DNA from 3 places in the Streptomyces luteireticuli genome. Region 1 is predicted to be linked to each of the others. Evidence: riboswitches for the same ligand, from Rfam matches in the RefSeq annotation. Region 1 holds a riboswitch; each other region holds the start of a gene.
The links. A riboswitch is a leader RNA that binds a small molecule or an ion and turns the genes downstream of it on or off. The one in region 1 is predicted to bind thiamine pyrophosphate.
Positions count from the first base shown of each region.

Region 2: linked by a shared signal. The riboswitch ahead of thiC (phosphomethylpyrimidine synthase ThiC) and the one ahead of thiO (glycine oxidase ThiO) in region 1 are both predicted to bind thiamine pyrophosphate.
Region 3: linked by a shared signal. The riboswitch ahead of AB8735_RS27055 (thiamine ABC transporter substrate binding subunit) and the one ahead of thiO (glycine oxidase ThiO) in region 1 are both predicted to bind thiamine pyrophosphate.

Region 1 is NZ_CP167927.1:2,635,473-2,645,017, forward strand. It holds gene AB8735_RS11095 (hypothetical protein) at 1-54, opposite strand, end outside; gene metF (methylenetetrahydrofolate reductase [NAD(P)H]) at 95-1,012, opposite strand; gene thiE (thiamine phosphate synthase) at 1,099-1,764, opposite strand; gene AB8735_RS11110 (Rv2175c family DNA-binding protein) at 1,854-2,219, opposite strand; gene AB8735_RS11115 (NAD(P)/FAD-dependent oxidoreductase) at 2,638-3,840, opposite strand; TPP riboswitch at 3,968-4,080, shown strand; gene thiO (glycine oxidase ThiO) at 4,079-5,251, shown strand; gene thiS (sulfur carrier protein ThiS) at 5,260-5,472, shown strand; gene AB8735_RS11130 (thiazole synthase) at 5,475-6,278, shown strand; gene pknB (Stk1 family PASTA domain-containing Ser/Thr kinase) at 6,359-8,329, shown strand; gene AB8735_RS11140 (deoxyribonuclease IV) at 8,329-9,186, shown strand; gene AB8735_RS11145 (sulfite oxidase-like oxidoreductase) at 9,230-9,545, opposite strand, start outside.
Region 2 is NZ_CP167927.1:4,436,573-4,446,117, reverse strand. It holds gene AB8735_RS19775 (LacI family DNA-binding transcriptional regulator) at 1-438, shown strand, start outside; gene AB8735_RS19770 (metallophosphoesterase) at 689-1,792, shown strand; gene AB8735_RS19765 (hypothetical protein) at 1,984-2,817, shown strand; gene AB8735_RS19760 (Bro-N domain-containing protein) at 2,970-3,872, shown strand; gene thiC (phosphomethylpyrimidine synthase ThiC) at 4,011-5,813, opposite strand; TPP riboswitch at 5,808-5,942, opposite strand; gene AB8735_RS19750 (YibE/F family protein) at 6,004-7,509, shown strand; gene AB8735_RS19745 (hypothetical protein) at 7,554-7,754, shown strand; gene AB8735_RS19740 (SPFH domain-containing protein) at 7,924-9,444, shown strand; gene AB8735_RS19735 (SsgA family sporulation/cell division regulator) at 9,441-9,545, opposite strand, start outside.
Region 3 is NZ_CP167927.1:5,981,390-5,990,934, forward strand. It holds gene rpsB (30S ribosomal protein S2) at 1-386, shown strand, start outside; gene tsf (translation elongation factor Ts) at 557-1,393, shown strand; gene pyrH (UMP kinase) at 1,557-2,336, shown strand; gene frr (ribosome recycling factor) at 2,507-3,064, shown strand; gene AB8735_RS27045 (phosphatidate cytidylyltransferase) at 3,064-4,158, shown strand; gene rlmN (23S rRNA (adenine(2503)-C(2))-methyltransferase RlmN) at 4,238-5,344, shown strand; TPP riboswitch at 5,380-5,484, shown strand; gene AB8735_RS27055 (thiamine ABC transporter substrate binding subunit) at 5,480-6,568, shown strand; gene AB8735_RS27060 (ABC transporter permease) at 6,619-8,232, shown strand; gene AB8735_RS27065 (ABC transporter ATP-binding protein) at 8,229-9,248, shown strand; gene AB8735_RS27070 (hypothetical protein) at 9,392-9,545, opposite strand, start outside.

The DNA.
Region 1 (9,545 bases):
CAGCAGCCAGAGCCCGACGACGCCGAACGCCAGATAGAGGACCGTCCAGCCCATGAGTCGCCCCTCTCGTCCGGCCGCCGTGCCCGGCCGGCCGTCAGGGCCGCTGGTGCAGCCCCAGGTTCTCGTAGATTTCCAGGGTGGCCGTGGAGTGGTTCAGGGTAATGAAGTGCAACCCGGGAATCTCCTCGGCCATCAACCGGGCACACAGCTCCGTCGCGTACTCGATCCCGATCGAGCGTACAGCCGCCGGATCGTCCGCCACCGCCCGGATCCGCTCCTCCAGCTCCGTGGGGAAGTCCGCGTTGCTGAGCTGTGCGAAGCGTTCGATCTGGCGGACGTTGGTGACGGGCATGATCTCGGGGATGATCGGGGTGTCGCAGCCGGCCGCCACGACCCGGTCGCGCAGCCGCAGATAGTCCTCGGCGTGGAAGAACATCTGGGTGATCGCGAAGTCGGCGCCCGCCTTGCACTTGTTCACGAAGTGCTTGACGTCGGTGTCCCAGTCGGTGGAGCGCGGGTGCATCTCCGGGAACGCGGCGACGCCGACGCAGAAGTCGCCCGACTCCTTGATGAGCCGGACCAGTTCGACCGCGTGGTCCATGCCGTCCGGGTGGCGCACCCACTCGCCCATCGGGTCCCCGGGCGGGTCGCCGCGCAGGGCGAGCATGTTGCGGATGCCGACGTCCGCGTACTGTCCGATGACGTTGCGGAGTTCGGCCAGCGAGTGGTTGACGGCCGTGAGGTGGGCGACGGGGGTGAGGGTGGTGTCGGTCGCGATGCGCTCCGTCGCGCGCACCGTCCCCTCGCGGGACGAGCCGCCGGCGCCGTAGGTGACCGAGACGAAGGTGGGGGCCACGGCTTCGATGCGCCGGATGGCGTTCCACAGCGTCCGCTCCCCCTTCTCGGTCTTCGGGGCCGCGAACTCGAAGGAGTACGAACGCTCGCCGGAAGCGAGCAGGTCACGCACGGTACGGGCGTGATCCGTCCTGGTGGAGGCAGTGCCAAGGGCCATACCGGCCAAGTTAACCCGGCACGCGACGATCATGGCGGGCGCGGCCGGGTTCTGTCCGTTTCCTTACGCTGGCTGGCCGGTGCCGGTCAGTGAAGATCAACAGGCGTGGCGCGGGCGCGGATTCGCGCGGCGAGCCGGGCCGCCGCGGCGCCCGGGTCCGCCGCCTCCGTGATCGCCCGGACGACGACCACCCGGCGGGCACCGGCGTCCAGCACCTCGTCGAGGTTGGTCTCGTCGATGCCCCCGATCGCGAACCAGGGCTTCTCCTGCGGCAGTCGGGCCGCGTGGCGCACCAGGGAGAGGCCGGGGGCGGTGCGGCCCGGCTTGGTGGGGGTGGGCCAACAGGGGCCCGTGCAGAAGTAGTCCACGCCGGGCTCGGCGAGGGCGGCGTCGGCCTCGGCCTCGGCGTGCGTGGAACGCCCGACGATCACGTCGTCGCCGAGGATGGCGCGGGCCGCGGGGACGGGCAGGTCGCCCTGCCCCAGGTGCAGCACGTCCGAGCCGATGGCGTGCGCGACGTCGGCACGGTCGTTGACCGCGAGGAGCCGGCCGTGCCGGCGGGCCGCCTCGGCCATCACGGCGAGGTGCTCCAGCTCCTCGCCCGCCTCCATGCCCTTGTCACGGAGCTGGACGATGTCGACACCGGCGGCGAGGACCGCGTCCAGGAACTCCGGCAGGTCGCCCTGGCGCCTGCGCGCGTCGGTGCACAGGTAGAGCCGGGCGTCGGCGAGGCGGTCGCGAGTGGCGGACATATGTGGGGTTCCCCCTGGGCTGGTCCGGCGGTGTACGGGCGGAGGTGTGCCGCCGCCCGTACACCGCCTGCCATCCGCCGGGGACGGGGTCAGACGGCGAGCGCCTGGGCGCGGCGCTTCACCTCCGTCCCGCGATTCTCGCGCAGGGCCTGCACCGGGGTGCCCGGCAGGGTCGGGTCCGGAGTGAACAGCCACTCCAGCATTTCCTCGTCGCTGAAGCCATCGTCCTTCAGGAGCGTCAGGGTCCCTGCCAGGCCCTTGACGATCCTGTCCTCGCCGATGAACTCGGCGGGCACGTGGAGCGCTCGGTTCTCACCGCGGCGCACCGCGATCAGCTGGCCTTCCTTGACCAGCTGCCGCACGCGCGTCACCTCGACGCCGAACCTTTCGGCGATGTCGGGGAGGGTGAGCCAGGCGGGTACGAGAGCTTCAATCTTTGCGTCAATCTCGGTCACGGGGACAAGCCTGCCATCCGGGACTGACAGCCGGTAGCCGGGTTGACCCGGGCGAGCCGTCCGGCTGCCCTGGCGGGGCCCCTGGAGCGCCCTGTGGGCGCTGTCCTCAGGCGCCGGATGGGCTGGGTGTGTGCCCCGGTCCCGCCCTTTCACCGTTTCTTCCGGGGAGACCCCGGACCCCGTCCGCCCTCCGGGCGGAGTCCTCAAACGCCGGACGGGCTGGTTTGTGCGCCCGGGCGCGAATTTCAGCCCGTCCGGCGCTTGAGGACGAGCGGCGGAGCCGCGACAAACGGGGGCCAGGGGCGGAGCCCCGGAAGCAGGGGCGCAGCCCCCGCCCCACCGCGCGGCAGCGCGGTGCCGGGCCGAGGGGGCGGAGCCCCCGGAAGAAACGGTGAAAGGGCGGGCCAGGGGCAAACCCTCACACCACAGCCGCCTTCAGCGGCACCCCCGCATCCCCCACCCTCCCCCGATCCAGCACAGCCCCCCGCTCGATCAGCTTCCGCCCCTGCGCAAGATCCCGCGGCCGCCCCACCGCCAGCAACGCCACCAGCACACCACCCCGCAACCAGCACACCGTCCACGCCGCACCCGCCGGATCGCCGCGCCACACCAGCTCGTCATCGTCCGCATGGTGACCCGCGTACTGCACGAAACGGCCGAACTGCTCGGACCAGAAGTAAGGCACGGGGTCGTAGACGCCCTCGTCCGTCTCCGTCCCGGCGCCGACGATGTTCGCGGCCACCGCCTTCGGCCCCTGGAGCGCGTTGTCCCAGTGGTGGACGAGGAGCCGCTCCCCGTAGCGGGCGGACGGGAAGGAGGCGCAGTCGCCGACCGCGTAGACGTCGGGCAGGGACGTCCGCAGCCGGTCGTCCGTGGCGACGGAGCGGTCGGGCGCGAGTTCGATCCCCGAGCCGGCCAGCCAGCCGGTCGCCGGGCGGGCGCCGACGCCGACGACGATCGCGTCGGCGGACAGCCGCGTCCCGTCCTCCAGCACGACCGCGCCCTCCTCCAGCGCCGCCACCCGCGCCCCGGTGAGCAGCCGGGCGCCGGCGTCGGCGTACCAGCCGGTCATGTGCGCGGCGACCTCCGCGGGGACGGCGCCGGCCAGCGGGCGGTCCGCGGCCTCGACGACGGTCACCTCGCAGCCCGCCTCCCGTGCCGCGGTGGCGAGTTCCGCGCCGATCCAGCCGGCCCCGACGGCGACGATCCCGCGCTGTTCGACCAGCAGCGGGCGCAGCCGCTGCGCGTCGTCCAGGGTGCGCAGCAGATGGACGCCGGGCACGTCCTCGCTGCCGGGCAGCCGGACCGGCTCCGCGCCGGTGGCGACGACGAGCACGTCGTAGTCCACCGGGCCGCGCGCGGTGTCCAGTTGGTGGTCGGCGGCCCGCAGCCCGGTGGCCTCGACGCCGAGTTCGACCTCGACGCCGAGGGAGGCGAAGTCGACCTCGAAGGCGGAACCCTCCGCCTTGCCGAGCAGGACGGCCTTGGACAGCGGCGGCCGGTCGTACGGCTGGTGGGGCTCGGCGCCCAGCAGCCGGATGCGGCCGGCCCAGCCCTGTTCGCGCAGGGCGACGGCGGTCTGCACCCCGGCCATGCCGGCGCCGACGATAACGACGTTCATCTGGTGGTCATGGTCACTCACCCGATCACTGTGGCATCCCCGCTCCGTGGAAAGCGAGGGACTCCTCGTTCCACGATCACCCACCGTCTTCCGGCCGGTCGACGGCCCGTACTAGGGTGGCCGGTGCACAAGCACTCGCGGGAGCCCGGACGGACCGGGCTGAGAGGGAGGCTGGACGGCCTCCGACCGTACGAACCTGATCCGGGTCATGCCGGCGAAGGGAGGGGCTCGAACGCCCATGCATGTTTCTGCCCGAAGCAGTACGTACGACGTCCTGGTGATCGGCGGCGGTGTCATCGGCCTGGTCACGGCCTGGCGGGCGGCCCGACGCGGGCTGTCCGTCGCGGTCGCCGACCCGGCGCCCGGCGGCGGCGCCGCGCGGGTCGCGGCCGGGATGCTGGCCCCCGTCACCGAACTGCACCACGGCGAGCAGGAGCTGCTCGCCCTCAACCTGGCCTCGGCGCGCCGCTATCCGGCGTTCACCGCCGAGCTGGAGGAGGCCGCCGGCCGGGAGACCGGCTACCGCGCCTGCGGCACGCTGGCCGTCGCCTTCGACGCGGACGACCGGGCGCACCTGCGCGAGCTGCACCTGCTCCAGCAGCGCTGCGGCCTGGAAACGCAGTGGCTGACGGGACGTGAGTGCCGCCGTCTGGAGCCGATGCTGGCGCCCGGCGTCCAGGGCGGGCTGCGGGTGGACGGCGACCACCAGACCGACCCCCGGCGGCTGACCGGGGCGCTGCTGACGGCCTGTGAGCGGGCCGGGGCGGCCTTCCACCGCGCCGAGGCCGTACGGATCGTCCGGAACGGCGACCGGGTCACCGGGGCGGAGCTCTCCGACGGCGGCCGGGTGACGGCGGGCCAGACGGTGCTCGCCGCCGGGAGCTTCAGCGGCCGGCTGGCCGGGCTGCCGGAGGAGGTGCTGCCCCCGGTCCGGCCGGTCAAGGGCCAGATACTGCGGCTGCGCGTCCCGGCGGCGTACCGCCCGTTCCTCTCCCGCACCGTGCGGGCGGTGGTGCGCGGCGGGCAGGTCTACCTGGTGCCGCGCGAGAACGGCGAACTGGTCGTCGGCGCGACCACCGAGGAGCTCGGCTGGGACACCACCGTGACCGCGGGCGGGGTCTACGAGCTGCTGCGCGACGCGCACGAGCTGGTGCCCGGGATCACCGAGCTGCCGCTCGTCGAGACCACGGCCGGGCTGCGCCCCGGCTCCCCGGACAACGCGCCGCTGCTCGGCCCGACCGCCCTGCCCGGCCTGCACACCGCCACCGGCCACCACCGCAACGGCGTCCTGCTGGCGCCGCTGACCGGGGACGTCATGGCCGAGGTGCTGACCGGCGGGCGGCCGCCCGCCGAGGCCCTTCCCTTCTCCCCCCTGCGCTTCTCTCCGTCCCTCCAGGAGCAGTCCACATGACCGGCACCATGAGCCTCACCCTGTCCGTCACCGTCAACGGGGAGCAGCGTGCCGTCGCGCGCGGCACCACCCTGGACGCGCTGGTGGCCGGGTTCACCGACGCGCGCGGCGGAGTGGCCGCCGCCGTCAACGAGCACGTCGTCCCGCGCGGCCGGTGGACCGCCACCGAGCTCGGCGAGGGCGACCGCGTCGAGATCCTCACCGCCGTGCAGGGGGGCTGACGATGGCCGACGACATCCTCACCATCGCCGGGACCCCGTTCACCTCCCGGCTGATCATGGGCACGGGCGGGGCGCCCAGCCTGGACGTGCTGGAGCGGGCCCTGCTGGCCTCCGGCACCGAGCTGACCACGGTCGCGATGCGCCGCCTCGACCCCGCGGTGCGCGGCTCCGTGCTCTCCGTGCTGGAGCGGCACGGGATCCGGGTGCTGCCCAACACCGCCGGCTGCTACACCGCGGGCGAGGCCGTGCTCACCGCGCGGCTGGCCCGGGAGGCGCTGGGCACCGACTGGGTCAAGCTGGAGGTGATCGCCGACGAGCGCACCCTGCTGCCCGACCCGATAGAGCTGCTGGACGCGGCCGAGATCCTGGTGGACGACGGCTTCACGGTGCTCCCCTACACCAACGACGACCCGGTGCTGGCCCGCCGCCTGGAGGACACGGGCTGCGCCGCGATCATGCCCCTGGGCTCGCCCATCGGCTCCGGCCTGGGCATCCGCAACCCGCACAACTTCCAGCTCATCACGGAACGGGCCGGCGTCCCGGTGATCCTGGACGCGGGCGCCGGCACCGCCTCGGACGCGGCGCAGGCGATGGAGCTGGGCTGTTCGGCGGTGATGCTGGCCTCGGCGGTGACCCGGGCCCAGGAGCCGGTGCTGATGGCGGAGGCGATGCGGCACGCGGTGGAGGCGGGCCGGCTGGCCCACCGCGCGGGCCGCATCCCCCGCCGGCACTTCGCGGAGGCGTCGTCGCCGGTGTCCGGGCTGGCGGCCCTGGACCCGGAGCGCCCGGCGTTCAGCGCCCGCTGAGTTCCCGCAAAGACGGTGACAGCCCCGTACGGACGTACGGACGTACGGGGCGTCCTGGATGGCTCGTAGACTCGTTGACCGTGGATACGACCCTGCCGGACCCCCTCGTCGACCGGCTGCTCGACGGCCGCTACCGCATCGAGGCGCGGGTGGCCGCCGGCGGCATGGCCACGGTCTACCGCGCCCTGGACACCCGGCTGGACCGGGTGCTCGCCGTCAAGGTGATGCACCCCGCGCTCGCCGCGGACACGGCCTTCGTCGAGCGCTTCATCCGCGAGGCCAAGTCCGCCGCCCGCCTCGACCACCCCAATGTGGTGGGCGTCTACGACCAGGGCACCGACGGCGCGTACGTCTACCTCGCGATGGAGTACATCGCCGGCTGCACCCTGCGGGACGTGCTGCGCGAGCGGGGCGCCCTCCAGCCGCGGGCGGCGCTGGACATCATGGAGCCGGTGCTGGCCGCGCTGGGCGCCGCCCATCGCGCGGGTCTGGTGCACCGCGACATGAAGCCGGAGAATGTGCTGATCGGGGACGACGGCCGGGTCAAGGTCGCCGACTTCGGGCTGGTGCGGACGGTGGGCACCAACAGCGCGACCAACACCGGGTCGATCCTCGGCACCGTCTCCTACCTCGCCCCCGAGCAGATCGAGCACGGCACCGCCGACACCCGCACGGACGTCTACGCCTGCGGCGTCGTCCTCTACGAGATGCTCACCGGCACCAAGCCGCACAGCGGCGCCAGCCCCGCCCAGGTGCTCTACCAGCACCTGCACCGGGACGTGCCGTCGCCCTCCGAGGAGGTCCCGGGCCTGGCGCCCGAGCTCGACGACCTGGTGACGACCACCACGGCACGCGACCCGGGGCTGCGTCCGGACGACGCGGTGGGCATGCTGGGCCTGGTCCGCGCCGCCCGCAACGCGCTGACGCACGAACAGCTGGACGCCCGCCCGCCGCTGGCCGCCGCCGCCCGGGAGGAGGCCGCCGGTTCGGAGGACCGCACCAGCGTCCTGCCGCGCCCGGCCGCCGGGCAGCAGCCGGTACCCGCCCAGGCGACGGACCCGGTCGCCCCGTCCGACCTCACCGCCCGCTTCGAACACCCCCCGGTGCCCCCGGCCCCGCCCGCGTCCTCCGTGCGCTCCCGGCTCACCGCCGCCCTGCGCGGCCGCCCGCGGCGCGTGGCGCTGATCGTCGCCGCGGTGCTGCTGGCGCTGCTGGCCGGCACCGGCGTCTGGTACGTCAACTCCGGCCAGTTCACCTCCGTCCCCGCCGTGCTGGACCTGACGCAGGACAAGGCGGAGGAGAAGCTGGACGCGGCCGGCCTCGGCGTCCGGACGAAGCAGGCGTACAGCGACACCGTCGAGCGCGGCCATGTGATCGCCACCGACCCCCGGCCGGGCGAGCGCATCCGCAACACGGGCAGGGTGACGCTCACCGTCTCCCGCGGCCCCGAGCGGGCCGAGGTGCCCAATGTGGTGGGCATGCGGCTCGACGACGCGAAGAAGAAGATCGCCGAGGAGGGGCTGACGGTCGGCGACGTCGGCGCCCAGTTCAGCGACGAGACCCCGCAGGGTTCCGTCCTCGCGACCGACCCGCGGGCGGGCGAGGAGCGCCGGCCCGACACACCCGTGTCCCTGGTCGTCAGCAAGGGCGCTCCGCAGGAGGTGCCGGACGTCAGCGGTCTGTCGGTCGCGGACGCGACGGCGGCCCTGCGCGACGAGGGCTTCCAGATCAAGGTCTCGGACGCCCAGGTCTTCTCCCCGCGGGAGAAGGGCTCCGTCGCCGAGCAGTCCCCGGCGGCGGGTGCCAAGGCGGCCAAGGGCGACACGATCGCCGTCACCCTGTCCAAGGGCAAGGAGATGATCACCGTCCCGGATGTCACCGGGAAGAGTGAGTCCGAGGCCCGGAAGGCGTTGACGGACGCGGGGTTCCAGGTCCGGGTGGACAAGCCGTTCCTCTTCCCCCGGGACTCCGTGGAGAGCCAGTCGGTGCGGGCCGGCGACAAGGCGGCCCGGGGCGACACGATCACGATCAAGATGAAGGGTGCCTTCTGATGACGGCCGGGCGCGACCGGAATCCCGTGGGCGGGCACATCCCCGTGGCCGGCGGCCTGGCGCGGACCGGGCTGCCGTACGCGCGGTCGATCGGCGCCGAGGCCGTGCAGGTCTTCGTCGCCAATCCGCGGGGCTGGGCGACGCCGCCGGGGAATCCCGCGCAGGACGAGGAGTTCCGCGCGAGCGGCCTCCCCTCGTACGTCCACGCGCCGTACCTCATCAACTTCGGCTCGGACAACGGCGGAACGGTCGACCGGTCGGTCGTCTCCCTGCGGCACTCGCTCCGCCGGGGACGGGCGATCGGCGCCCGCGGCGTGGTCGTCCACACCGGCTCGGCCACCGGCGGCCGGGCGCGCGACACGGCCCTCGCCCAGGTCCACGAGCGGCTGCTGCCGCTCCTCGACGAGCTCACGCACGACGACGATCCGCGGCTGCTGCTGGAGCCGACGGCCGGGCAGGGCGCGTCCCTGTGCTCCTGGATCGCGGACCTCGGCCCCTACTTCGAAGCGCTGTCGGACCACCCGAAACTGGGCGTCTGCCTGGACACATGCCACCTCTTCGCGGCCGGCCACGACCTGTCCGCCCCCGGCGGGATGAAGCTGGCACTGGACGAACTGGTGTCGGTGGTCGGCCCCGGGCGTCTGGGCCTCATCCACGCGAACGACTCGAAGGACGTGGTGGGTGCGCACAAGGACCGCCACGAGAACATCGGCTCCGGCCATATCGGGGCGGAGCCGTTCGCCGGTCTCTTCACCCATCCGGAGACGGCGGGCGTCCCGCTGACGATCGAGACACCGGGCGGTGTGGAGGGCCACGCGACGGACGTGTCCCGCCTGAAGTCCCTGCGGGACGACTGATTTTCCCCTCTCCCCGGCCCTGATCCTCCCGGGGAGAGACCCCCTACAACTCCGGCCCGTCCCCCGGCTCCTCCTGGTACGAGTAGCGCTGCTCCCGCCAAGGATCCCCGAGGTTGTGGTAGCCCCGCTCCTCCCAGAAGCCCCGCCGGTCCGCCCTCATATACTCAACTCCCCGCACCCACTTGGGCCCCTTCCACGCATACAGATGCGGGACCACGAGCCGCACGGGGAACCCGTGCTCCGCGGTGAGGAGTTCGCCGTCCTTGTGCGTCGCGAAGATCGAGCGCTCCGAAGAGAAGTCGGACAGCCGGAGGTTGGAGCTGTAGCCGTACTCGGCCCAGACCATCACATGGGTGACG
Region 2 (9,545 bases), 1.8 Mb from region 1:
TGCGAGCGGATCGGCCAGGACCCGGTCTACGAGGAGTACCCGGCCCACGACCCGTGCGCCGGCGCCGTCGCCGCCGACCGGCTGCTCGCCCGCGCCGACCGGCCCGACGCGGTGTACGGGCTCTTCGACCCCAACGGCACCGATCTGCTGGCCGCCGCCCGCCGCTACGGCCTGCGCGTCCCGGACGACCTGCTGCTCGTCTGCTGCAGCGAGTCCGTCGTCTACGCCACCACCGAACCGCCCATCACCACGCTCTCGCTCAAGCCCCGGCGCATCGGCACGGCGGTCGTCCAGCTGCTCATCGACGCCATCGAGGGCCTGGACAACGGGCGGCCGGTGGAGCAGGTGATACCCACGGAGCTGATCGTCCGGACGTCCTCCGAGCGGCGCCCGCCGCGCACCACGGTCAGCCCTCCGCGCGGTCCGGCCCCCGGCTGACCGCCCGCTGCCGGGCGGCCGTCAACCGCGCGCACCCTATGGGTCACCACACATGGACGCCTCGCCCGGCGCTAACGAAACGGACATTAGTGGAGAAAAAACAGGTGAACCCGGGCTCCCGCCCCGATTGACGGCCCCTGGTGCGTCACAAGCCGCGACGGTCATTCCTATGATGGGCGCACGACACCACGGGCCGCCGCGACCAGGCAGGGTCCACAAGGTGCACTGCGGCGCGACGGTGGAGGGGTCGATGGCTCAGGGGGCCGGACAAGGACCTGTGGCAGGGACCACGGAGGCGGTGACGCCGTACCCGGGGTACGCCGCCCCTCCTCCCCTGCAGGGATACACCCATCCCCTGCCCCCCGCCCACCTCGGCGCCGAGGACCCGCACCTCGGCGGCTACACGCCCACCGCCCGTGACCTGCCGGTCATCGAGCGCCAGCCGTACGCCGCCGACCCGCACGACGTCCCCACCGTCGAGCTCACCCCCATCACCGTCCCCCAGGCGCAGCCGCAGCCGTTGCCGAGCGGCCCCGGCCCGCTCTACGTCGTCGGCGACGTCCACGGATACCTCGACGAGCTCTACGCGGCGCTCGCCGCCGAGGGCATCGTCGACGCGAACGGCCACTGGGCCGCCGGCAACACCCGGCTGTGGTTCCTCGGCGACTTCACCGACCGCGGCCCGGACGGCGTCGGCGTCATCGACCTGGTCATGCGGCTCTCCGCCGAGGCCGCCGCGGCCGGCGGCTACTGCAAGGCCCTGATGGGCAACCACGAGCTGCTGCTCATCGGCGCCAAGCGGTTCGGCGACACCCCCGTGAGCTCCGGCGCCGGCACGGCCTCCTTCCAGGCCGCCTGGCTGCTCAACGGCGGCCAGCGCACGGACATGGAGCGCCTGGAGGACCACCACCTCCAGTGGATGTCCCGGCTCGACGCCATGGCCGAGGAGGACGGGCACCTGCTCGTCCACTCCGACACCACCGCCTACCTCGACTACGGCGACTCCATCGAGGCCGTCAACGACGCGGTGACCGAGGCGCTCCAGCGCAACGACCCGGACGAGTGCTGGGAGCTGTTCCGCAAGTTCACCAAGCGCTTCGCCTTCCGCGACGAGGCGGGCGGGATGGCCGCCCGCGAGCTGCTGGAGACCTACGGCGGCAGCCGTGTCGTCCACGGCCACAGCCCCATCCCGTACCTCCTCGGCGAGGTCCCGGGCGAGGAGGCGGACGGCGAGGAGAGCGCGCCCGTCGTGGACGGCCCGCACCTCTACGCGGACGGCCTCGCCCTCGCCATGGACGGCGGGGTCACGATGGCCGGAAAACTGCTGGTGGTGCAACTCCCACTGGCCGGCTGAGGGTTCACCGCGCCGGACGCGGGCATGGGTGGAGTTCCACGGGGAGTTCCACCGCCGCGGGGGAATTCGCGAAACGCACTGTCACCCCGCACCGGTGCGGCTCTACCATCGGCTTATCCGTAGCAGGCTCTCCTCCGTTTCCGCCCGCTGCCGGCGCCGCCCGCGCCAAGGGCCCTACGGAGCATCGGGGGATGCACATGAACAGCGCTCCGCACCTACTGGCCGAGGACCGCCCGGAATTCGAGCGGATCCTGGACCTGGCGCTGCGTTCGGCGAACCGCGACCCGGAGATCGGCACGCTGCTCGCCGCGTCGGGGCAGCGCCTCGACACCGAACAGCTGCGCCTCATGGCCGTCCAGGCCATGGCCGCCATTTCCGCCTGCGCCATGACGGAATACCGGAACTTCGTCCGGGCGCGGGAGGAGCTGCGCAACCGGTCCGCCGAGGGCCGCGGCGAGACCGCGGACGACGCGGCGGACGACGGTTCCGGGGGCGCGGGGGCCGCCGCGATGCTCACCGTGCTGGCCCCGGTCCTCGCGGGGATCGCCGCGCTCCTGTTCCTGATCATCGGGTACGCACTGAAGGCCGTCGGGACGGAGGGGGCCGTGTCCGGCCCGATGGTCACCGTCGGCTGGTGGTTCGCCGGTCTGACCGCCGCCGCGGCGCTGGTCGCCATGGGAGCGCTGCTGTTCACGGCGGTGCGCAACGGCCGCCCCGGGGCGGGTGGGCCGGGAGGGCCCGGCGACGGCCTCGACGCGGAGGCGGAGCGCGCCCGGGAGATCTGGCACGACGCCCTGCTCCGCCGCGGCGTCCTGCCCTTCCTCCGCGAGACACTGGCCAACTCCGCGACGCGGCCCGGCGTTCCGCACGGCCGGGAGCCGCACGAGAGCCACAGCCGGCTCGGCTATACACCCCCCGGTTTCTCCAGCCACGAGGACAGCCCGAGCCCGCACACCCGGCCGAGCTTCACGAGTCCGGACTTCACGAGTCCGGAGTTGGGCGGGCAGGAGCGGCGGAGGGAGTGAGGGCGGTACGCCGGGAGGTCTTTTACCGTTCACGAATCGCCCGGCGCAGGAAATTCACCTGAACCACCCTCCATAGGGCGAACGTCCGTTTATGCACGGGCAATTGGCGCGGGGGGCTGGCCTACGGTCCGGTGGTGGAGGTGATGCTCATCATGAGCGCACAGAACATGCCGCCGAACCGGTCGGCGGAGCAGCAGGACGCCATCGACGTCAACGACTTCGTCTACGCGGCGACTGGAGCACGGGTCCGGCGGTTGACGTTGCCGGACGGAAGTCACTGGTTCCCGGCGGCCGACGTAGCGGGCGAACTCGGATACGCGAACACACGGGCCGCCCTCAGCCAGCACGTGCCCGACGAGTTCTCCATGCGGCTCGACGAGCTTGCTCAAGGTGTAACTGGGAGCGACACCTTGCGCAAACATGCAGGTCACGGGCTTCAGAGGTCGATGAGGATGGTGAATCTGCAGGGTCTGATCCGGCTGGTGAACGGCTGCACAAAACCGGAGGCGGAGCCGTTCAAGCGGTGGGTGACCGAGGTCATCGTCACCATCCAGCGGGACGGCTCGTACCACTTGGAGAAGGCCGAAGTTCAGACGTCGGCCGCCCCTGCGTACGCCGTACCGCACCAAATGGCCGACGTACTCGCGCGGTTGGAGGAGCGCAATCTCCAGCTCATCGAGGAACTCGCCGCCGTACGACGCGAAGCGGCCCAGGGGCGAACGGAGGTCATCGAGGTACTCCGGGACATCGCGGACCGTCTTCCCTCCGCACGGTCGTCCGAGGCGCCACGTCCCCGCGTGACAGCGGAGTCGGTACTCAGCGGCTGGCGGTCCAACAACCTCGTGATCACCAACGACATCTGGGCCGTTGGCGCGTACATCCTCCCTGCCATCATCGAGCGCGGCGAGGCGGGCTATCCGCTGGACGCGATCGCCGCCCGCACCGGACTGTCCGTCCACCGCGTCCATGACTCGCTGCGGATGATGCAGAAGCGGGGGTGCATCCGGCAGACCGGCATGCGAGGCGACGGGACTCCCGTCTACGCGCTCAAGTAGCGGAGACGACGGGTCGGGCCCGAAGTCACAAATCCAAGTTGCGGCTTCGGGCCCGCCCGAACTGTAGCGGTTCTTTCCCCCGCTGCCTGCGGAAACGTCGAGACCATAACGTCCAGTTACGGTCTCGACAACTCTCACCTACTCCGCCAACGGCAAATACACCCGATTCCCCGCCTCCGCGAACTCCCGCGACTTCTCCGCCATCCCGGCCTCGATCTCGGCCGCCCCCATGTCCCCGCCGTGTTCCCGGCGGATGTCCTGCGAGATCTTCATCGAGCAGAACTTGGGACCGCACATCGAGCAGAAGTGCGCCGTCTTCGCCGGCTCCGCCGGGAGCGTCGCGTCGTGGAAGGCGCGGGCCGTGTCCGGGTCGAGGGCCAGGTTGAACTGGTCCTCCCAGCGGAATTCGAAACGGGCGTCCGAGAGGGCGTCGTCCCATTCCTGGGCGCCGGGATGGCCCTTGGCCAGGTCCGCGGCGTGCGCGGCGATCTTGTAGGTGATGACGCCGGTCTTCACGTCGTCACGGTCCGGCAGACCCAGGTGCTCCTTGGGCGTGACGTAGCAGAGCATCGCCGTGCCCCACCAGGCGATCATCGCGGCGCCGATGCCCGAGGTGATGTGGTCGTAGGCCGGGGCGACGTCCGTGGTCAGCGGGCCGAGGGTGTAGAACGGGGCCTCCTCGCAGATCTCCTGCTGGAGGTCGATGTTCTCCTTGATCTTGTGCATCGGGACATGGCCCGGGCCCTCGATCATCGTCTGGACGTTGTGCCGCTTGGCGATGGTGTTGAGCTCGCCCAGGGTCCTCAGCTCGGCGAACTGCGCCTCGTCGTTCGCGTCCGCGATGGAGCCGGGGCGGAGGCCGTCGCCGAGCGAGTACGTCACGTCGTAGGCCGCGAGGATCTCGCAGAGCTCCTCGAAGTTCTCGTAGAGGAACGACTCCTTGTGGTGCGCCAGGCACCACGCGGCCATGATCGAGCCGCCGCGGGAGACGATGCCGGTCTTGCGGCGGGCGGTCAGCGGGACGTAGCGCAGCAGGACGCCGGCGTGGACGGTCATGTAGTCCACGCCCTGTTCGGCCTGCTCGATGACCGTGTCCTTGTAGATCTCCCAGGTGAGTTCCTCGGCCCTGCCGTCCACCTTCTCCAGTGCCTGGTAGAGCGGCACCGTGCCGATGGGAACGGGCGAGTTGCGCAGCACCCACTCACGAGTGGTGTGGATGTTGCGCCCGGTGGACAGGTCCATCACCGTGTCCGCGCCCCAGCGGGTGGCCCAGGTCATCTTCTCGACCTCCTCCTCGATGGAGGAGGTGACGGCCGAGTTGCCGATGTTGGCGTTCACCTTGACCAGGAACTTCTTGCCGATGATCATCGGCTCGGTCTCGGGGTGGTTCACATTGGCAGGCAGCACGGCGCGCCCGGCCGCGATCTCCTCGCGGACGGTCTCCGGGGAGACGCCCTCCCGGAGGGCGACGTACTCCATCTCCTCGGTGATCTCCCCCCGCCTGGCGTAGGCGAGTTGGGTCACGGCGGCGCCGGAGCGCCCCCGGCGCGGCAGCCGGGGCCGGCCCGGGAAGACCGCGTCGAGGTTCCTGAGGCCGCCGCGCGGCGAGGTGTGCTTGATGCCGTCGTCCTCGGGGCGCACGGGCCGCCCCGCGTACTCCTCGGTGTCGCCGCGCCCGATGATCCAGTTCTCGCGCAGCGGCGCGAGGCCCCGGCGGACATCGGTGTCGACGGCCGGGTCCGTGTACGGGCCGGAGGTGTCGTACAGGCGGACGTCGCGGCCGTTGGTGAGGTGGACCCGGCGCACCGGGACCCTCAGGTCCGGGCGGGAGCCGGTGACGTAGTCCTTGTGCCAACCGATCTGTCCGGTCTGCCCGTTTCGCTCCCCTGCCTGCCCCTCGACGGACGGGTCGGCAGACGTGCGTGCGTCCTGCGTGGTCATGAGACCGTAACTCCCTACGCCGGCATTACCCGGTAACAGGTTCGGCGGTCGACGCAGCGGTTCCCGTACCGTTCGTACGGAGGTCAGCGCCCTCTCAGCCCGGTGCTCCGAGCTCCCGCGATTGCAAAGGTGCCACAACGCTAGCGCCTTCCCGCGCCGGAGGGCCAGAGGGGGTTGCGATGATCGGGCGATGAGCACCAGCGATCCACTGCCGCCCCCTCGGCAGCCCTCCCCCGGCCAGGGACGTCACGGCCGGGGGAACAACCGTGGGAACGCCCCTGAGGACGGCCCCGGGAACGGCCAGGAGCACGGCAGCCGTGGACACGGGCACGCGCACAGCCATGGACACAGCCATGGACACGGCCATGGGCATGGGCACGGGCATGGGCACAGCCATGGCCCGGCCGCGCCCGTCTCCGCGCATCTGCGCAAGGTGATCGCGGCCGTGCTGATCCCCTTCGCCGCCGCGGTCGCGGTGGGGCTCGTCGTGCTCTGGCCGGGGGGCGCGCCGCCGCACCAGCACACCGGCGTCGGCCTCGACCAGCACATGGAGTCGGGGCGCGTGGTGAAGGTGGAGGAGACGGATTGCGCCACCCCCGGTACGGGTCAACCGGGGCAGGCAGGCCGGCCGGGACAGGCGGGGGCGCAGGGACAGCAGGGGGCGACGGGTCCGGGCGCCGCCGAGCGGAGTTCCTGCCGGTCGGCGGTCGTCGAGGTCACCTCCGGTCCGGACAAGGGGCGTTCGTTCACCGAGGTCGTGCACCCCGGCGCGCCGCGGCAGTACACCGTGGGGCAGCGGGTCGTGCTCGCCTATGCGCCCAAGGCGCCGGAGAACCTGCGCTATTCGGTCACGGATGTGGACCGGGACGTGCCGATGGCCCTGCTGGCCGGGATGTTCGCCCTGGCGGTAGTGGTCATCGGACGGCTGCGCGGAGTCTTCGCGCTGGTGGCCCTCGCCATCAGTTTCGGGGTGCTGACGCTGTTCATCCTGCCGGCCGTGCTCCAGGGTTCGGACCCGCTGCTGGTGGCCGTGGTCGGCGGCAGCGCGATCATGCTGATCGCGCTCTACATGTGCCACGGCCTCAACGCCCGTACGTCCGTGGCCGTTCTGGGGACGCTCACCTCGCTGCTGGTCATCGGCCTGCTGGGGGCGGGGTTCATCGACTGGGCGCACCTGACCGGCAATACCGACGACCAGACGGGCCTGGTGCACGGCCTCTATCCGGGGATCGAGATCAAGGGACTGCTGCTCGCGGGGATCATCATCGGTTCGCTGGGCGTGCTGGACGACGTGACGGTCACCCAGACCTCCGCGGTGTGGGAGCTGAAGGAGGCGGACCCGCACGCGAGTTGGCGGAAACTGTACGGTGCGGCGATGCGCATCGGGCGGGACCATATCGCCTCTGTCGTCAACACGCTCGTGATGGCGTACGCCGGTGCGTCACTGCCGTTGCTCCTGTTGTTCTCGATCGCGGACAGCGGGGTGGGCACGGTGGCCACGAGCGAGGTGGTGGCCGAAGAGATCGTGCGGACGCTGGTCGGCAGCATCGGCCTGGTGCTCTCGGTACCGGTGACGACGGTGCTGGCGGCGCTCGTTGTCAGTGCCGACCGGCACACTGTGACCACGGGTTCCCGCCCCGCGGCGGGGGGCCGTGCGAGGTCCGGGGGAGGACGACGCCGCCGGGCACGGCGATGAAGGCGCGGCGATGAGGATGCGGCGACGTAGGCGGGGGGGCTGCCGTGATCGGCGAGTTGGGCAGGGTGACGGGTGCGATCGGCCCCGGGCTGGTCGGGGAGGTGATGCTCCGGGTGCGCGGCGGCGCCGAGGCGTTCCTGGCGTACGCGGCGGAGGAGGGCGAGCGCATGTCCCCGGGCACGCTGGTGGTGGTCGTGGAGCACCAGCCGCCGCGCACGGTGTACGTGACGGCGGCCTATCGCTGAACCGCGGGCGGCACCGGAGCCGTCGTAGCGCACGGGACGTGCGACGCACGGGACATGTACGGCAGCCCGTGGGTCCACGAGGACGAGGGGGGAACGGGACGTGTTCATCGGAATCCTGGCGGGGGCCGTGGTCGTGGCCGTCGCCGTCGTGGTCGGGCTGTTCAAGCTGATGTGGAGGGTCGCCGAGCCGAACGAGGCGCTGGTCATCTCCGGTTCCAGGCACCGTGTGGAGGGCCTCGGCGAGGGGATGGGCTTCCGGATCGTCACCGGGCGCGGCACGCTGGTGCTGCCCGGTGTGCAGGTGGTCCGCAAGCTGTCCCTCGATCTCAACGAGGCCGAGCTGAATGTGGATTGCGTGACGAACCAGGGCATCCCGCTCAAGGTTCACGGCGTGGTGATATTCAAGGTCGGCGACGACTTCGTCTCCATCGCCAATGCCGCCCGCCGCTTCCTCGACCAGCAGAGGCACATGCCGGAGCGGGTGCACAACGTGTTCGCCGGGCATCTGCGCTCGATCGTCGGCGGCCTGACCGTCGAGGACATGATCCGCGACCGGGAGCGGCTGACGGGCGAGACCCGGGCGGCCTCCGGCACGGAGATGGAGAAGCTGGGCCTGATCATCGACTCCCTCCAGATCCATGAGATCCAGGACCCCACCGGCTACATCAAGAACCTCTCCGCGCCGCACGCCGCGGCGGTCCAGCGGGACGCCCGGATCGCCCAGGCGGCGGCCGACCGGGCGGCGACCGAGGCGGAGCAGCAGGCGGCGGCCCGGATGGCGGAGGCCACCCGGGACAGCGAGATCCTCCAGGCCGGCTACCAGGCCGAGCGGGACAGCGCGGCCGCCAAGGCCCGGCAGGCCGGTCCGCTGGCGGAGGCGGCGGCACGGCAGGAGGTCGTGGTCCAGGAGACGCGGGTGGCGGAACTGGCCGCCCAGCGCCGTGAGCAGCAGCTCCAGGCCGACGTCCGCAAGCCGGCCGACGCCGCGGCGTACGAGACGCGCACGCTGGCGGAGGCCGACCGGGACGCCCGGATCTCGGCGGCGCAGGCCCAGGCCCGGGAGACGGAGCTGGCGGCCGCGGCCGAGGCGACCCGGGTGAAGACGGCGGCGGCCGCGGAGGCGGAGGCGACCCGGGCGACCGGCGAGGCGACGGCCGCGGCGGGGAAGGCGCGGGGGCTCGCCGAGGCGGAGGCCGCCCGGGCGAAGGGGCTGGCCGCCGCGGAGGCGGTCCGGGCCCGCGGACTCGCGGAGGCCGAGGCCATCAAGGCCCGCGCGGCGGCCCTGGCGGAGAACCAGGACGCGGTCGTCGCCCAGCAACTGGCGGAGAACTGGCCCGAGATCGTCCGCGCCGGTGCCGAGGCGTTCGGGAACGTGGACCACATGGTGCTGCTGAACGGCGCCGACGGGATGTCCGAGTTGTTCGCCAAGGCGCTGACGATGGGCGGTACGGGCCTGGGGCTGGCACGGCAGCTGCTCTCGGCGATGAACGACGGCGGCAACAGCGGCGGTGACGGCAGCGGCGGCGGTGACGGCCGGAGCGACCGGCGGTCGGCGGACGGGCGGCCCGGCGGTGGGGCCGGCGTCCCGGCCCGGGGCCCGGCACCACGCGCCGAGCGGGTGCCGGTCGAGGAGCCCGGGGAGCCCGCCGGGCGGCCGGCCGGGGAGGGCGGCGCCGGACCGGGCCGCTAACCGGCGTTCTGCCCTTCGGTGTTGCCGGCGAGGATGCTGTCGAGCGCCGCCGCCAGGTCGTAGTCGAAGTCGGCGACCGAGCGCTCCTCGCCGAGCGGGGC
Region 3 (9,545 bases), 3.3 Mb from region 1:
TCCCCAGCGCCGTCTGGATCGTCGACACCAAGAAGGAGCACATCGCCGTCGGTGAGGCGCGCAAGCTCCGCATCCCGGTCGTCGCGATCCTCGACACCAACTGCGACCCGGACGAGGTCGACTACAAGATCCCGGGCAACGACGACGCGATCCGCTCCGTCACCCTGCTCACCCGCGTCATCGCCGACGCCGTCGCCGAGGGCCTGATGGCCCGCTCCGGCGTGGCCGAGGCCGGCAAGGGCGACAAGGCCGCGGGCGAGCCGCTGGCCGAGTGGGAGCGCGACCTCCTCGAGGGCGAGAAGAAGGCGGACGAGGCTCCGGCCGCCGCTGAGGCTCCGGCCGCTGCCGAGGCCGAGAAGCCGGCCGCGGACGCCGAGCAGGCCTGACCCGGCCGTGATGACGGCGGGGCCCCGTGAGGCCCCGCCGTCCCGGTGGATCCACGGCCGGGTCCCGTCCGCTGGACGGGAGCCGGCCGTCGTGGTGACCTCAAGACGGACCAGCCCTGCCGGATGCCGAGCGGCGCGGCGGGGCGTAGTGCACAAGAAGGATTTCAACGATGGCGAACTTCACCGCCGCTGACGTCAAGGCTCTCCGTGAGAAGACCGGCGCCGGCATGATGGACTGCAAGAAGGCGCTCGACGAGGCCAATGGTGACCTCGAGAAGGCCATCGAGATCGTCCGCGTCAAGGGCCTCAAGGGCGTCGCCAAGCGCGAGAGCCGCACCACCGAGAACGGTGCCGTCGCCTCCGTCATCGCCGGCGACAACACCTCCGGTGTCATCGTCGAGCTGAAGTGCGAGACCGACTTCGTCGCCAAGGGCGAGAAGTTCGTGGCCGTCGCCGACGCCCTGGCCGCCCACATCGCCGCGTCCGCCCCGGCGGACCTGGAGGCCCTGCTCGCCTCCGAGATCGAGGCCGGCAAGACCGTCCAGGCGTTCATCGACGAGGCCAACGCCACCCTGGGCGAGAAGATCGTCGTCGACCGCTTCGCGTACTTCGCCGGCGGCTTCGTCTCCGCGTACATGCACCGCACCGCCGCGGACCTGCCCCCGCAGGTCGGCGTCCTGGTCGAGCTGGACAAGGAGAACGCCGAGGTCGCCAAGGACGTCGCGCAGCACATCGCCGCGTTCGCCCCGAAGTTCCTCTCCCGCGACGAGATCCCGGCCGACGTCGTCGAGAACGAGCGTCGCATCGCCGAGGAGACCGCCCGCGCCGAGGGCAAGCCCGAGGCCGCGCTGCCGAAGATCGTCGAGGGCCGCGTCACCGGCTTCTTCAAGGAGTCGGTCCTGCTGGACCAGGCCTTCGCGAAGGACAACAAGAAGACCGTCCAGAAGATCCTGGACGAGGCCGGTGTCACGCTGAAGCGCTTCTCGCGCATCCGCGTCGGCGCCTGAGCCGCCCGGCAGGGCAGCGAACGACCTGCGACCCGCTAGGGTCGTACGCAGCCGACCGTCCACCGGCCGGCCGCTGATGTGACGAGGAGGCCATTGCCGCAGAGGGAACCGAAAGGACCCAACCGGCAATGGCCTTCTTCGTATGTGCACGAGGAGAACTCCAATGAATCAGGGTGCGGACGCGCGCGAGGCCGCCGACGACATGAACGCCGACCACGGGAAGCCCCGCCGGTTCCTGCTGAAACTGTCAGGTGAGGCCTTCGCCGGTGGCGGAGGACTCGGTGTCGACCCCGATGTCGTGCACGCCATCGCCCGGGAGATCGCCGCCGTGGTCCGCGAGGGCTACGAGATCGCCGTGGTCATCGGCGGGGGCAACTTCTTCCGCGGCGCCGAGCTCCAGCAGCGCGGCATGGACCGGGCCCGCTCGGACTACATGGGCATGCTCGGCACCGTGATGAACAGCCTCGCCCTCCAGGACTTCCTGTCCAAGGAAGGCGTGGAGACCCGGGTCCAGACCGGCATCACCATGGGCCAGGTCGCCGAGCCCTTCATCCCGCTGCGCGCCGTGCGCCACCTGGAGAAGGGCCGCGTCGTGATCTTCGGCGCGGGCATGGGCATGCCCTACTTCTCCACCGACACCACCGCCGCCCAGCGGGCCCTGGAGATTCACGCCGAGGCGATCCTCATGGGCAAGAACGGCGTCGACGGGATCTACGACTCGGACCCCAAGAAGAACCCGAACGCGGTCAAGTTCGACGCGCTCGAGTACGGCGAGGTGCTCTCCCGCGGCCTCAAGGTCGCCGACGCCACCGCCATCAGCCTGTGCATGGACAACAAGCTGCCGATCCTGGTGTTCGAGCTGCTCGCAGAGGGCAACATCGCCCGCGCCGTCAAGGGTGAGAAGATCGGCACGCTCGTGAGCGACCAGGGCACGCGGGACTGACACGCCCCGCAGCCGTCCGCCGCGCCCCATCGGTCGCCGGCGGACGGCAACTCCGGGCCGTGGGAAGACCTCGGCACGGGGATGGACAACCGCCTGCCGGTCGGACACCGTGCAGGAGAAGACGCGCGCAGGGGCGAGGCTCTGCTTACTGATAACACCAGGAGCACGTGGTGATCGAAGAGATCCTCCTCGAAGCCGAGGAGAAGATGGAGAAGGCCGTTGTGGTCGCCAAGGAGGACTTCGCGGCGATCCGCACCGGGCGTGCGCACCCGGCGATGTTCAACAAGATCGTGGCGGACTACTACGGTGCGCTGACGCCGATCAATCAGCTGGCGTCGTTCTCGGTGCCCGAGCCGCGTATGGCCGTGGTGACCCCGTTCGACAAGACCGCGCTGCGCAACATCGAGCAGGCCATCCGCGACTCTGACCTGGGCGTCAACCCCAGCAACGACGGCAATATCATCCGGGTGAACTTCCCCGAGCTCACCGAGGAGCGCCGCCGGGACTACATCAAGGTCGCCAAGGGCAAGGGCGAGGACGCGAAGGTCTCGATCCGCTCCATTCGCCGCAAGGCCAAGGACGCCCTGGACAAGCTCGTCAAGGACAAGGAGTCCGGCGAGGACGAGGTGCGCCGCGCGGAGAAGGAGCTCGACGACACCACCGCGAAGTACGTGGCGCAGGTGGACGAGCTGCTCAAGCACAAGGAAGCCGAGCTGCTCGAGGTCTGATGAACGACGCATCCTGGGGAACCCCGTCGCGCGCCGGGCAGTGGGGGGCCGCCGACCGGGTCCCCCCGTTCCCGGCGGGTCCCGTGGGCGAAGCGGCCGTGGCGGCGCAGACTCGCCCCATGCCGATCGTGCCCGACGCAGGCGGAGACCAGGACGACCGTGATCAGGGGGCCGCGCACCTCGGTGGCCCCCTGTTCCGCGACGAACGCGACCGAGGGGAGCCCGACATCCGGCCGCAGGAACCCGCCGCCCCCGCCCCCCAGGCGCCCAAGGCGGGCAAGAAGAGCGCGGGACGTGACCTGCGTGCCGCGATAGGGGTGGGACTGGGCCTCGGCGCGGTCATCGTCGCCTCGCTGTTCATCTACAAGCCCGTCTTCCTCGGTGTGATCGTGATCGCCGTGGTCGTCGGGCTGTGGGAGCTGACCTCGCGGCTCGCCGAGCGCAAGGGGATCAAGGCGCCCTTGGTGCCGCTCGCCATCGGCGGTGCGGCGATGACCGTCGCGGGGTACGTCAACGGCTCCGAGGGCGCATGGGTCGCCATGGCCTTCACGGCGCTGGCCGTGCTGGTGTGGCGGATGACCGAGCCGCCGGACGACTACCTCAAGGACGTCACGGCGGGCATCTTCGCCGCGTTCTACGTGCCGTTCCTGGCCACCTTCGTGGCCCTGATGCTGGCCGCGGACGACGGTGCCTGGCGGGTGCTGACCTTCCTGATCCTCACGGTGGTCAGCGACACCGGTGCCTACGCGGTGGGCTGGCGCTTCGGCAAGCGCAAGCTCGCGCCGCGCATCAGCCCGGGCAAGACCCGCGAGGGCCTGGTCGGCGCGGTGCTGTTCGCCATGGCGGCGGGCGCGCTGTGCCTGCAGTACCTGATCGACGGCGGGCAGTGGTGGCATGGTCTGCTGCTGGGCCTCGCGGTCGCGGTCAGCGCCACGCTGGGCGATCTCGGCGAGTCGATGATCAAGCGTGACCTGGGCATCAAGGACATGGGCCGGCTGCTGCCGGGCCATGGCGGGATCATGGACCGTCTGGATTCGCTGCTGCCGACGGCACCGGTCGTGTGGCTGTTGCTGGTGGTGTTCGTAGGCGCCTGAGCTGCGGTTTTTCCTCGACGGGGTCCGTCGTCCACAGGACGGCGGGCCCCGTCCGCGCATCTGCGACACTGGATGCATCATGCCTAAGCCCGGAGAACTGACTTTCGTCGCCCCCCGCGGAGCCAAGAAGCCCCCGCGGCACCTCGCCGACCTCTCGCCCGCCGAGCGCAAGGAGGCCGTCGCCGCCATCGGCGAGAAGCCCTTCCGGGCGAAGCAGCTGTCCCAGCACTACTTCGCGCGGTACGCCCACGACCCGGCCCAGTGGACCGACATCCCGGCCGCCGCGCGCGAGAAGCTCGCCGGCGAGCTGCTGCCGGAGCTGATGACCGAGCTGCGCACCATCTCGTGCGACGACGACACCACCCGCAAGACCCTGTGGCGTCTGCACGACGGCAAGCTCGTGGAGTCCGTCCTGATGCGCTACCCGGACCGGGTCACCATGTGCATCAGCTCCCAGGCCGGCTGCGGCATGAACTGTCCGTTCTGCGCCACCGGCCAGGCCGGGCTGGACCGCAACCTGTCCACCGCCGAGATCGTCCACCAGATCGTGGACGGCATGCGCGCCCTGCGCGACGGCGAGGTGCCCGGCGGCCCGGCGCGGCTGTCCAACATCGTCTTCATGGGCATGGGCGAGCCGCTGGCCAACTACAAGCGCGTCGTCGGCGCCATCCGCCGGCTGACCGACCCCGAGCCGGACGGCCTGGGCCTGTCGCAGCGCGGCATCACCGTCTCCACCGTCGGCCTCGTCCCGGCGATGCACCGCTTCGCCGACGAGGGGTTCAAGTGCCGCCTCGCCGTCTCGCTGCACGCCCCGGACGACGAGCTGCGCGACACCCTCGTCCCGGTCAACACCCGCTGGAAGGTCCGCGAGGTCCTGGACGCGGCCTGGGAGTACGCGGAGAAGTCCGGCCGCCGGATCTCCATCGAGTACGCGCTCATCCGCGACATCAACGACCAGGCGTGGCGCGGCGACCTCCTCGGCCGGCTCCTCAAGGGCCGCCGGGTGCACGTCAACCTCATCCCGCTCAACCCCACGCCGGGTTCGAAGTGGACGGCCTCGCGGCCGGAGGACGAGCGGGCGTTCGTCGAGGCGATCGCGGCCCACGGCGTGCCGGTGACCGTCCGGGACACGCGCGGCCAGGAGATCGACGGCGCGTGCGGCCAGCTGGCCGCCACGGAGCGCTGAGCCCCCGCACTGGTACGGTGCATTCGCACAAATGAACATTCCGACAGGGGAGCGCCTCGGCGCTGAGAGTGCGGCACGGCCCGCAGACCCTCGGACCTGATCCGGTTAGTACCGGCGTAGGGAGTCAGCACCACCATGAACACCACCCTCCGGCGTGCCCTGGGCGCGGCCGCCGTCGCCGCGCTCGCCCTCCCGGCGCTCGCCGCCTGCGGGAGCTCCGGCGGCTCGAAGGAGTCCGACGGCGGCAAGACGGTCACCCTGGTCTCGCACGACTCGTTCGTCGCCTCCAAGCAGGTGCTCGACGAGTTCACCAAGGAGACCGGCTACAAGGTCTCCGTGCTCAAGAGCGGGGACGCCGGGCGGGCGGTCAACCAGGCGATCCTCTCCAAGAGCCACCCCCAGGGCGACGTGTTCTTCGGCGTGGACAACACGCTGCTCTCCCGCGCGCTCGACAACGGGATCTTCGCCTCGTACGAGGCCAAGGGCCTGGACCGGGTCCCCAAGGACCTCCAACTCGACGCAGGCGAGCACCGGGTGACGCCGGTCGACACCGGTGACATCTGCGTCAACTACGACCGCGCCTACTTCGCGGACCACAAGCTGGACCCGCCGAAGACCCTCGACGACCTGGTGAAGCCGGAGTACAAGGGCCTGTTTGTCACCGAGAACTCCGCGACCTCCTCGCCGGGGCTCGCCTTCCAGCTGGCCACCGTCGCCAAGTACGGCGACGAGGGCTGGCAGGACTACTGGAAGAAGCTCAAGGAGAACGGCGTCGAGGTCGTCGACGGCTGGGAGCAGGCCTACAACAACCGCTTCTCCGGCTCCGCCGCCGGCCGGAAGGCCAAGGGTGACCGGCCGCTCGTCGTCTCGTACGCCTCCAGCCCGCCCGCCGAGGTGCTGGACATGAAGGACAAGCCCAAGGAGGGCCCGACCGGCGTCGCGACCGGGACGTGCTTCCGGCAGACCGAGTTCGCCGGGCTGCTCAAGGGCGCGAAGAACGCCGAGGGCGGCAAGGCGCTGCTCGACTTCCTGCTGAGCCGGAAGTTCCAGGAGGACATGCCGCTCAGCATGTTCGTCAAGCCGGTGAACCCGGACGCCAAACTGCCCGAGGTGTTCACCGCGTACGGCGCGAAGGTCGACTCGCCCTGGACGCTCGCCCCCGAGAAGATCGCGAAGAACCGCGACCAGTGGGTCAAGGCATGGTCCTCGCTCGTCCTGAAGTAGCCGCACCGAAGGCCCGGGGGACCCGGAGGACGGCGGTCCGGCTCGGGCTGATGGCCCTGCCGCTTGCCTTCTTCGGGGTCTTCTTCGCCTACCCGGTCGCCGCGATCGTCTCGCGGGGCCTGAAAGCCGACGGCCGTTGGCAGTTCGGCCGGATCGGCGAGGTGGTCACCGACCCGGCGACCGCCCATGTCCTGTGGTTCACCACCTGGCAGGCGGCCGCCTCCACGGCGCTCACGCTGGCGCTCGCGCTCCCCGGCGCATATGTCTTCGCGCGCTTCGACTTCCCCGGCAAGGCGCTGCTGCGGGCGGTGGTCACCGTCCCGTTCGTGCTGCCGACCGTCGTGACCGGCTCCGCGTTCCTGGCCCTGCTCGGCCGCGGCGGGCTGCTCGACGAGCTGTGGGGCGTCCGCCTGGACACCACGGTCTGGGCGATCCTGATCGCCCACGCCTTCTTCAACTACGCCGTTGTCGTACGGACCGTGGGCGGTCTCTGGGCGCAGCTCGACCCCCGGCAGGAGGAGGCCGCGCGGGTGCTGGGCGCCGGGCGGTTCGCCGCCTGGCGCCGCGTGACACTGCCCGCGCTGGCCCCGGCCGTGGCCGCCGCGGCGCTCATGGTCTTCCTCTTCACCTTCACCTCCTTCGGCACCGTGCAGATCCTCGGCGGACCGCGCTACGCCACGCTGGAGGTGGAGATCTACCAGCAGACGGCCGAGCTGCTCGACCTGCCGACGGCCGCGGTGCTCACCCTGGTGCAGTTCGTCGCCGTCGCCGTGCTGCTGCTGGTGCACGCCCGGACCGTGCGCCGGCGCGAAGCCACTCTGCGGCTGGTGGACGCGCGCCGTACCGCGCGCCGGCCGCGCGGGGCGGCCCAATGGGCGCTGCTGGCCGCCGTCCTGACGAGCGTGGTGCTGCTGGTCCTGCTGCCGCTCGTGGTGCTGGTGCTGCGTTCCTTCGACGGGCCGGACGGCTATGGCACGGTCTTCTACCGCGCCCTCGCCTCCGCCGGGGACAACGGCGGCACGTTCGTCGTCGCCCCGCTGGAGGCCATCGGCAACTCGGTCTCCTACGGCCTGGCCGCCACGGCGATCGCCGTCGTCGTCGGGGGACTCGCCGCGGCCGCCCTCACCCGGCGTGAGGGCTTCCTGGTCCGCGGCTTCGACGCGCTGCTGATGCTGCCGCTGGGCACCTCGGCGGTCACGGTGGGTTTCGGCTTCCTCATCGCCCTGGACGAGCCGCCGCTGGACCTGCGGACGTCCTGGATCCTCGTGCCGCTCGCCCAGGCGCTGGTGGGCGTGCCGTTCGTGGTCCGCACCATGCTGCCCGTGCTGCGCGCGGTCGATCCGCGGCTGCGGGAGGCCGCGGCGGTGCTGGGCGCGTCCCCGCTGCGGGCCTGGCGGGAGGTGGACCTGCCGATGGTCGGCCGGGCGCTGGCCGTCTCCGCGGGGTTCGCCTTCGCGGTCTCGCTGGGCGAGTTCGGGGCGACCGTCTTCATCGCCCGTCCCGACAGCCCCACGCTGCCCGTCGCCGTGGCCCGGCTGCTGGGCCGGCCCGGGGAGCTCAACTACGGGCAGGCGATGGCCCTCAGCACCGTTCTGATGCTGGTGTGCGCGGTGGCGCTGCTGGTGCTGGAGCGTGTACGCACCGACCGTACGGGAGAGTTCTGATGTTGCGCCTGCGGGGCGTCACCGTCCGCTTCGGCGACCGGACGGTGCTGGACGCGGTGGACCTCGACGTCGCCGGGCACGAGACCGTCTGCGTGCTCGGCCCGAGCGGCAGCGGCAAGTCCACGCTGCTGCGGGTCGTCGCCGGGCTCCAACCGGCGGACGCCGGGCAGGTGTTGCTGGAGGGCGAGGACCAGCGCGGGGTGCCGGTGCACCGGCGCGGGGTGGGGCTGATGTTCCAGGACCACCAGCTCTTCCCGCAGCGGGACGTGGCCGGGAACGTCGCCTTCGGGCTGCGCGCCCGGGGCGTCGGACGGGCGTCGGCCGCCCGTACGGTCGACGAACTGCTCGACCTCGTCGGCCTGCCCGGGGCCGGACGGCGGGCCGTAGCGGCCCTGTCCGGCGGCGAACAGCAGCGCGTGGCGCTGGCGCGGGCGCTGGCCCCCAGCCCGCGGCTGCTGATGCTCGACGAGCCGCTGGGGCAGCTCGACCGGAGCCTGCGCGAGCGGCTCGTCGTCGAACTGCGTTCGCTGTTCGGCCGGTTGGGTACGACGGTGCTGGCCGTGACGCATGACCAGGGAGAGGCGTTCGCCCTCGCCGACCGTGTGGTGATCATGCGGGACGGGCGGATAGCGCAGACCGGGACGCCGCTGGAGGTCTGGCGGCGGCCGGCCTCGGAATTCGTGGCCCGGTTCCTCGGGTTCGAGAACGTGGTCCGGGGGACGGTGGGCGGCGGCGTCGCCGACACGGTGTGGGGGAAGGTGCCGGTGCCGGAGGGGACGGCGGAGGGGGCGTGCGGGGTGCTGGTGCGGCCGGGGGGTGTGCGGTTCGCGCCGGACGGCGCGTTGGCGTGCGAGGTCGTGTCCCGGACGTTCCGGGGGGACCATGTCGCGGTGCGACTGCTTCCGGTGGGCGGGGGGCCCGAGTTGGAGGCGTCGTGCGCTTTGGGCGACGCGCCGGAGGCGGGTGTGCGGGTGCGGGTCGCTTTCGCCGCTGAGGACGTGGTGGTTCTCCCCTAGCCCTCCCCCAGAGGGGGCACCCCCATTTCACCGTTTCTTCGCGCTCCGCGCGGGTGCAACGCGGCTGCGCCGCGTTCGTCCTCAAACGCCGGACGGGCTGGATTTCGCGCCCGGCGCGAACCCAGCCCGTCCGGCGTTTGAGATCAACGCGTCGGCGCAGGCTCCGGTTTGCCCGCTTCGGCCGCCGCGGGCGTCACCCCATGGCTGTCCGGCTCGCCGTACCACGCCACCGCGACCGCTCCCGCCACCGCGAGGATGAAGCCCAGCACGGCCATCCACGCGTACCCGTGCCGCGAC